DNA from 3 places in the Synechocystis sp. PCC 6714 genome. Region 2 is predicted to be linked to each of the others. Evidence: predicted binding sites of a transcription regulator. Region 2 holds the regulator's gene; each other region holds the start of a gene.
What was found. The regulator NtcA, encoded in region 2, controls nitrogen genes in cyanobacteria. The targets are predictions, from matches to a motif close to GTANCNNNNGNTAC.
Positions count from the first base shown of each region.

Region 1: a site for NtcA is predicted at 1,385-1,398, ahead of urtA (urea ABC transporter substrate-binding protein). Genes of this name have one in related genera too.
Region 3: a site for NtcA is predicted at 1,358-1,371, ahead of D082_RS13305 (ammonium transporter). Genes of this name have one in related genera too.

Region 1 covers NZ_CP007542.1:572,301-574,506, reverse strand. Annotated here, with positions in the region: gene urtA (urea ABC transporter substrate-binding protein) at 1-1,188, opposite strand, end outside; gene D082_RS02615 (DNA polymerase III subunit delta') at 1,492-2,206, opposite strand, start outside.
Region 2 covers NZ_CP007542.1:1,364,267-1,366,472, forward strand. Annotated here, with positions in the region: gene D082_RS06135 (AAA-like domain-containing protein) at 1-33, shown strand, start outside; gene D082_RS06140 (hypothetical protein) at 256-504, shown strand; gene ntcA (global nitrogen regulator NtcA) at 577-1,254, shown strand; gene D082_RS06150 (DUF3084 domain-containing protein) at 1,264-2,206, shown strand, end outside.
Region 3 covers NZ_CP007542.1:2,908,596-2,910,801, forward strand. Annotated here, with positions in the region: gene D082_RS13305 (ammonium transporter) at 1-1,183, opposite strand, end outside; gene D082_RS13310 (bifunctional 4-hydroxy-2-oxoglutarate aldolase/2-dehydro-3-deoxy-phosphogluconate aldolase) at 1,460-2,110, opposite strand; gene D082_RS13315 (hypothetical protein) at 2,200-2,206, shown strand, end outside.

The sequences.
Region 1 (2,206 bases), 790 kb from region 2:
TTCATCATTCACTTCCCCAATGCGGACGGTTTTAGAAATATGGTGGTTCGGTTGCATGGTCACCATACCTTCCGGGGCATCAAAGGTTTTGCCGATCGCCGCTGCCCTGACTTTTTCTAGCCCTTCAGGGGTTTCACCCACATCACCGGCCGCTTCCACCGCTGCCTTCCAGAGGTAAACGGAAATATAGGCCGCTTCCATGGGGTCATTGGTCACCCGGTCTTCGCCGTACTTAGCTTTAAAGGCGGCCACAAACTTCTGGTTGGCAGGGGTGTCCACACTTTGGAAGTAGTTCCAAGAAGCATACTGGCCCAGGAGGTATTCCTTCCCAATTTGGCGCACTTCCTCCTCTGCCACACTCACGGACATAACGGGATATTTGTCGGGGGTTAAACCAGCGGCTTGGATCTGTTTGAAAAAGGCAACGTTACTGTCCCCGTTGAGGGTGTTGAAAATTACGCCGCCATCGGGCAGAGCTTCCCGGAGTTTGGTGATGATGGGGGTAACTTCAGTGTTGCCTAGGGGTAGGTAATCTTCCCCAACGGTTTCGCCACCTTTGGCTTTTAACTGCTCTTTAATAATGGTGTTGGCAGTGCGGGGGAACACGTAATCGGAACCCACCAGGAAGAATTTTTTGCCTTTATTTTCCAGTAACCAGTCCACCGCCGGTTCAATCTGTTGGTTGGGGGCGGCACCGGTGTAGAAAATGTTTTTGGAACATTCTTGGCCTTCGTACTGCACTGGGTACCAAAGCATGTGGTTTTTGGCTTCAAAGACGGGCAGTACAGCTTTACGGCTAGCGGAAGTCCAACAACCAAAGACGTTGACCACTTTATCTTGGTCAATCAACTTCGCCGCTTTTTCGGCAAAGGTGGGCCAATCGGAAGCACCATCCTCTTTAATGGCTTCGATTGGTCTACCCAGTACACCGCCGGCCGCATTGATCTCCTCGATCGCCAATTCGGCCGCTTCCACTACGGTGGTTTCACTAATGGCCATGGTGCCACTGAGGGAATGGAGCAAACCCACTTTAATCGGTTCTCCGGTGGGAGCAGTACCGGTGGTGGGGGACTCAGTAGGTTCGGTGGTGGGTTCGGTGCCACCGCCACAGGCTTTGAGCAATAGACTTGCGCCTAGGGTTGCTGATCCATACAGCAAAAATTTACGTCTTCCAAAAGGGTTAGTCATACGCGAAGAATTATTACCTCGTAAGGATTCTAAATATGCTTGTTGGCTGGTGGAGAGGAGTTGATCGGGCGGAAACAGTGCTCTTAAAAAGTTTTTATCCGCAGTTTATTTAGGTCAACAAGGAAAGATATTCCCAGGGTAAATCCGCTGGAAACAAATAAGACCCAATACTACGAGCAGGTTAAGAAACAGTTATGTAGCATAGGATACCGTCTTTCCCTAGCTAAAGCCCTTTTTGTGCCTATTTTGCTCCCATTGTCAGGGAGGTTTGGCATTAGAAAGGTTCAAGGAGAACAATCCTGTTTATGGGCGATCGCCGGAGCATTGCAGACGGTATAGGGCAAGAAAGGTGGTTTCCCACACCAAGCGGGGCTGAACGTAGGCCGCCAGATATTTACGGGCTTTTTCGAGAATTTCCAACCATGGTCGTTGTCGGTACCCTTGCCAGTAATGGTATTGGAGATAATCCACCAACCAAAGTTGGCCACCGTTGTCCAAGTTGTTGTCCACCATTTTGGCCAAATCAAAGGCTTCTAGGGGATTGGCCGGGGGCTGAATTAACTTTTGCCGCAGTTCCGGGGGGATACTCTGCATCTGTTCCCAGGCTTGAAATAGGACTCCGGGACTCCCCTGGGCGATCGCCAACAGTTCGGGGTGGTTGAGAATTTCCTGACGACCCAGCCTCTGCAGAATTTTGGCCATATTACTTTGCCCTAAACGGTAAAAGGGAATGCGTTGGCAACGGGAAACAATGGTGGGTAGGAGAGCATCGACGCTGGGGGCCAGGAGGATTAAAGTTGCTCGCCCCGGCTCTTCCAGGGTTTTCAGCAAAGCATTGGCCGCCCCTTCATTCATGGCTTGGGCTTCTTCAATCAGGATGACGGCTCTGTCCGCTTCCAGGGGGGGACGGCTGAGAAAACGATTAATTTCCCGAATCTGTTCTACCCGGATCAGGGGAGCGGCCCGTCGTTTTAGTCCGGCTTGCTCTGCTTCGTTGGCGGTTAATAGTTGACCTTGG
Region 2 (2,206 bases):
TATTCCCCTGAATTCTGCCATGGTGACTGGTAACTATTGGCTTCAGTCCACTGCTTATCTGGAATTGGCAAGGTGAAATGGTACTATTTCTGTCCTATTCCAAAGGCCTTTGTCCCTGAACAGGCCCGGGTATTTAAGAAGGCATCAGGCTATTTTGTAATGATCACTCCGCTCCGCGTTCCCCGTTGCTGTTTTTCCATTGTTCCGTCCTCGGGATAGGGGATAATTTAGACGAGAACATTAGGGAGCTTGACCATGCAGAAAGCCGATGAATTTGCCATTCACCTATTTTTGACCAATGGTCATCGGGAGGAGGTGCGCTTCATGACTATTCAGGATTTTCAAAAATGGTACAGCAATGAAGTTGTGCCCAGACATGACTCCCAGGAATTTATCAATGTGCCGATTAAAAATGTCCAGGGTGAGTATATGGTGGTGCGGCCCTCGGCCATTGTGGCCATCCGAGTGGAGCCAATTTTCTTTGGCAGTGTGGAGCGTATGTAGTCAATTGTGTATAATCTCGATACAGAATGGGGTTTTGCACTTCCCTTGATGCCCCCATTACCGTGAGTGTCAATGGACCAGTCCCTAACCCAAGATCGCCCTCTAGCGGCAGTTTTCCGACGCTTAGGCAATGAGTTGATGCCCCCGGTGGTGGAAACTTTTGAGCGCAGTAAAACAATTTTTTTCCCCGGCGATCCGGCGGAGCGGGTTTATTTTTTGCTCAAGGGGGCGGTGAAGTTATCTCGAGTTTACGAGGCCGGTGAGGAAATTACCGTCGCTCTGTTGAGGGAGAACAGTGTTTTTGGGGTACTATCCTTAGTGACAGGGCAACGTTCCGACCGTTTTTACCATGCGGTGGCGTTCACTCCGGTGGAGTTACTTTCTGCTCCTATTGAACAGGTGGAACAGGCCCTTAAGGAGCATCCTGACCTGTCATTGCTGATGTTGCAAGGGCTTTCTTCCCGCATTTTGCAGACGGAAATGATGATTGAAACCCTAGCTCACCGAGATATGGGTTCTCGTTTAGTTAGCTTTTTGTTAATCCTCTGTCGGGATTTTGGCGTACCGGCTCCAGACGGCATTCGCATTGACCTCAAGTTGTCTCACCAGGCGATCGCCGAAGCCATTGGTTCTACGAGGGTGACGGTGACCCGCTTGTTGGGGGACTTGCGGGAAGGCAATATGATCTCCATCACAAAAAAGAAAATTACTGTGCATAATCCCGTTGCTCTCAGTCAACAGTTTACCTAGCCCATCCCTATGACCAGTGCTTATATTCTGGTTCTTTCTGTCCTAATTTTGGGCGGTATCATTGCTGCGTTGGGGGATCATTTAGGCAGTAAGGTGGGCAAAGCTCGCCTGCGCTTATTTAAACTCCGCCCCCGACAAACAGCGGTGGTGCTGACGGTGATCACTGGCACTCTAATTTCTGCTTCCACCTTGGGTATTCTCTTCACTTTCAGCAAGTCCCTACGGGAGGGAGTATTTCAACTGGACGACATTCTTGGTCAGCTGAGGGTGGCCAAGGCAGAATTGGAGGAAGCGAGTCGGGCAAAGGAAGAAATTGAGTCGGAACTGAGTGCGGTGCGCCAAGAACAGCAGTTGGTACAGGAACGGAGTCGGGAGTTGGACCGGAACTATAACCAAGCGTTGCAACTATTGCGGCGGGTGTCCCAGCAGTCCCGCAATCTGCGTCGAGAAGTGGCTAATCTTTCCACGGAGAGGGCAGAGTTAAATGAGCAAAAGGACAACCTGTTGGCCGAGGCTGCGGAACTACAGAGCCAGGTCAAACTGAGGGATCAGGAGTTGTCGAAGCGCCAGGAACGCATTGCCCAACAAGAACAAGTCCTCACCCGCCAACAGAAGCAGGTGCGCTCATTGGAGCAACGTTTTGCCTCCTTAGAAGCCCAACGCCAACAGCTACAGGCGGAAATTAATCAACGGGACGCCAAAATTGATCAACTCGACCAGGCGATCGCCGCTAAAGACAATGATATCCAAGTGCGGGAAGACAAGTTGCAGGGGCTAGAAACGGAGCTGAGTTTTTTGCAAAGGGAGGTAGAGGAGCTAGAACGTTACTACCAAGATTATCAGGAGTTGCGGGGGCAACAAATCGCCATTTTGCGGGGCCAATTATTGGCCTTTGGGGCTCTAAAGGTGGTAAATACGGAGGCCATCAGTGGAGCAGTAGATCAACTATTAC
Region 3 (2,206 bases), 1.5 Mb from region 2:
TTTTGATCTTGTCAAAAAAGGCAACGGAATACACCACCAAGATTCCGGCAATACCGCCAATGATTACTGAACCCCAGTAGGATACCCCAGCACAACCGGCGGTTACCCCCACCAGACCGGCCAGAACACCGTTAATCACCATGGTCAAATCAGGTTTCCCATCTTTGATCCAAGAGGTGAAAGTAGCGGTTAAACCACCGGCAGAGGCAGCGAGGTTAGTGGTAACGGCAATGTAGGCACAGGCCTCATCGGCCGCCAACTGGGAACCGGGGTTAAAACCAAACCAGCCGATCCAAAGAATCAGACAACCGAGCATGGCAAAGCCCATGTTATGGCCAGGAATGGCACCGGGACGGCCATCGACAAATTTACCCAGACGAGGCCCCAACATTAAGGCTCCAGCTAGGGCGGCCCAACCTCCCACGGAGTGGACCACGGTGGAGCCGGCAAAGTCCATGAAACCCATGGTGTAGAGCCAGCCGCCTGCGTCCCAAACCCAGTGACCGGTGATGGGATAGGCAATGCCAACCAACAAAACACTAAAGATCAAAAACTCATTGAACTTGATCCGTTCAGCTACAGCACCGGAAACAATGGTGGCGGCAGTGGCGGAGAATGCAACCTGGAATAGGAAAAATACTGCCACTGGCAAGCCTTCCGGAAATGGACTCAACCCATAGTTGGAATGGTCACCACCGAGGAAAAATCCCCCGAAACCAAAGAAGGGATTGCCACTGCTGCCGAACATGAGGGAAAAACCGATCGCCCAGTAGGCTATGGTGGCTAGGGCAAAAACGATCAGGTTTTTAGTCAGGATGTTGACGGCATTTTTCTGACGACAAAGGCCGGTTTCCAGCATGCCGAAACCAGCATTCATGAAGATAACCAGAATGGCGGCTATCAAAATCCAGATGGCATTGAGGGTTCCCTGGAGAGTGGCAACATTTTCGTTAACACTTTCAACGGTGATGTTGACGATTTCCGTTTCTTGGGCGATCGCCGCGGCATTCCACACCGCCACAATTAGCGCCGTCAAGGGGACACAGGCTAACCAGGGAGAATTAATTTTACGGCGTACAAAGCGAAAAAGAGAGGATTTTTCTGCCTCCGTACGCGAGGAATGTGTCCGATTAACAGGACTCCTCTCACCCACATTTAGTTTAGACAATATCGAATTAGACATTTTGTACTTCAATCTACATTGTTCTACGAAAGTCTTCCGCCACTCGTTTCTTCCAAATTATTGAGCCAGCTCTGGAATAGTGCTCTGCTATAAATTTGGTCGAACAATAGAGGAAAGTAGACTTTTTCGGACATCAAACCATTAGAGTATTCAATTTTTACATGATTGTTTTCTGTATGTTTTACTACTTTTCAAATGGAAAATTCGTTGTAAACCGTCCGGGTTGGGCGGTCACTCCCAGTTCCTAAACAGCACCAACCATGCTTTTGTACCAATTTAATTGGGGCTATTTTGTAACTGCTCGACCAGGGTGTGAATTCGATGGCCAATTTCTGGCCAGGCTTGGGCTTGCACTAGGTGGCGGGGGAAGAGTTGTCCAGATAAACCGACGGCGATCGCCCCGGCCCGGAGAAAAGCTTGGGCATTGTCTAGGGTTACCCCTCCGGTGGGAATGAGGGGAATTTGTCCGAGGGGCCCCTGGAGAGCTTTGATGTAGTCCACCCCCCCTAGGGCTTGAATGGGAAATACTTTGACGGCAGCGGCTCCCCTTTGCCATGCTTGGACAATTTCCGTAGGGGAAAAAGCACCGGGGATAATGGGTAAGGCGTGGGCGACGGCGGTGGTAATCAGTTCTGAATCGTTGTGGGGAGTGAAACAAAACTGAGCTCCACTGGCCACAGCTTGGAGTAAATCCCTCCGACTAAGCACTGTACCAGTGCCAATGGCACAATGGGGAAATTGATGACGTAGTTGTTCAATGGTTTTTTCCGGTTGGTCGCTATTCCAGGTAATTTCCACCAATCCCATGCCCGCCTCAATGGCCACCCGGGCCAGTTGCACACTTAGATCTAGACAATCGGTGCGGATAACAGCGATCGCCCGATGTTTGTGCAAAATCTCTAACCATGGCGATCGAAGGGCGGATATGGCTGACCCCTGCTTTGGACCAAAATCATCAATGATGGACAAATTCCAAACTTCCTACATTCAACACTGTTTCAGATTACCGCTCCACCATGGCCC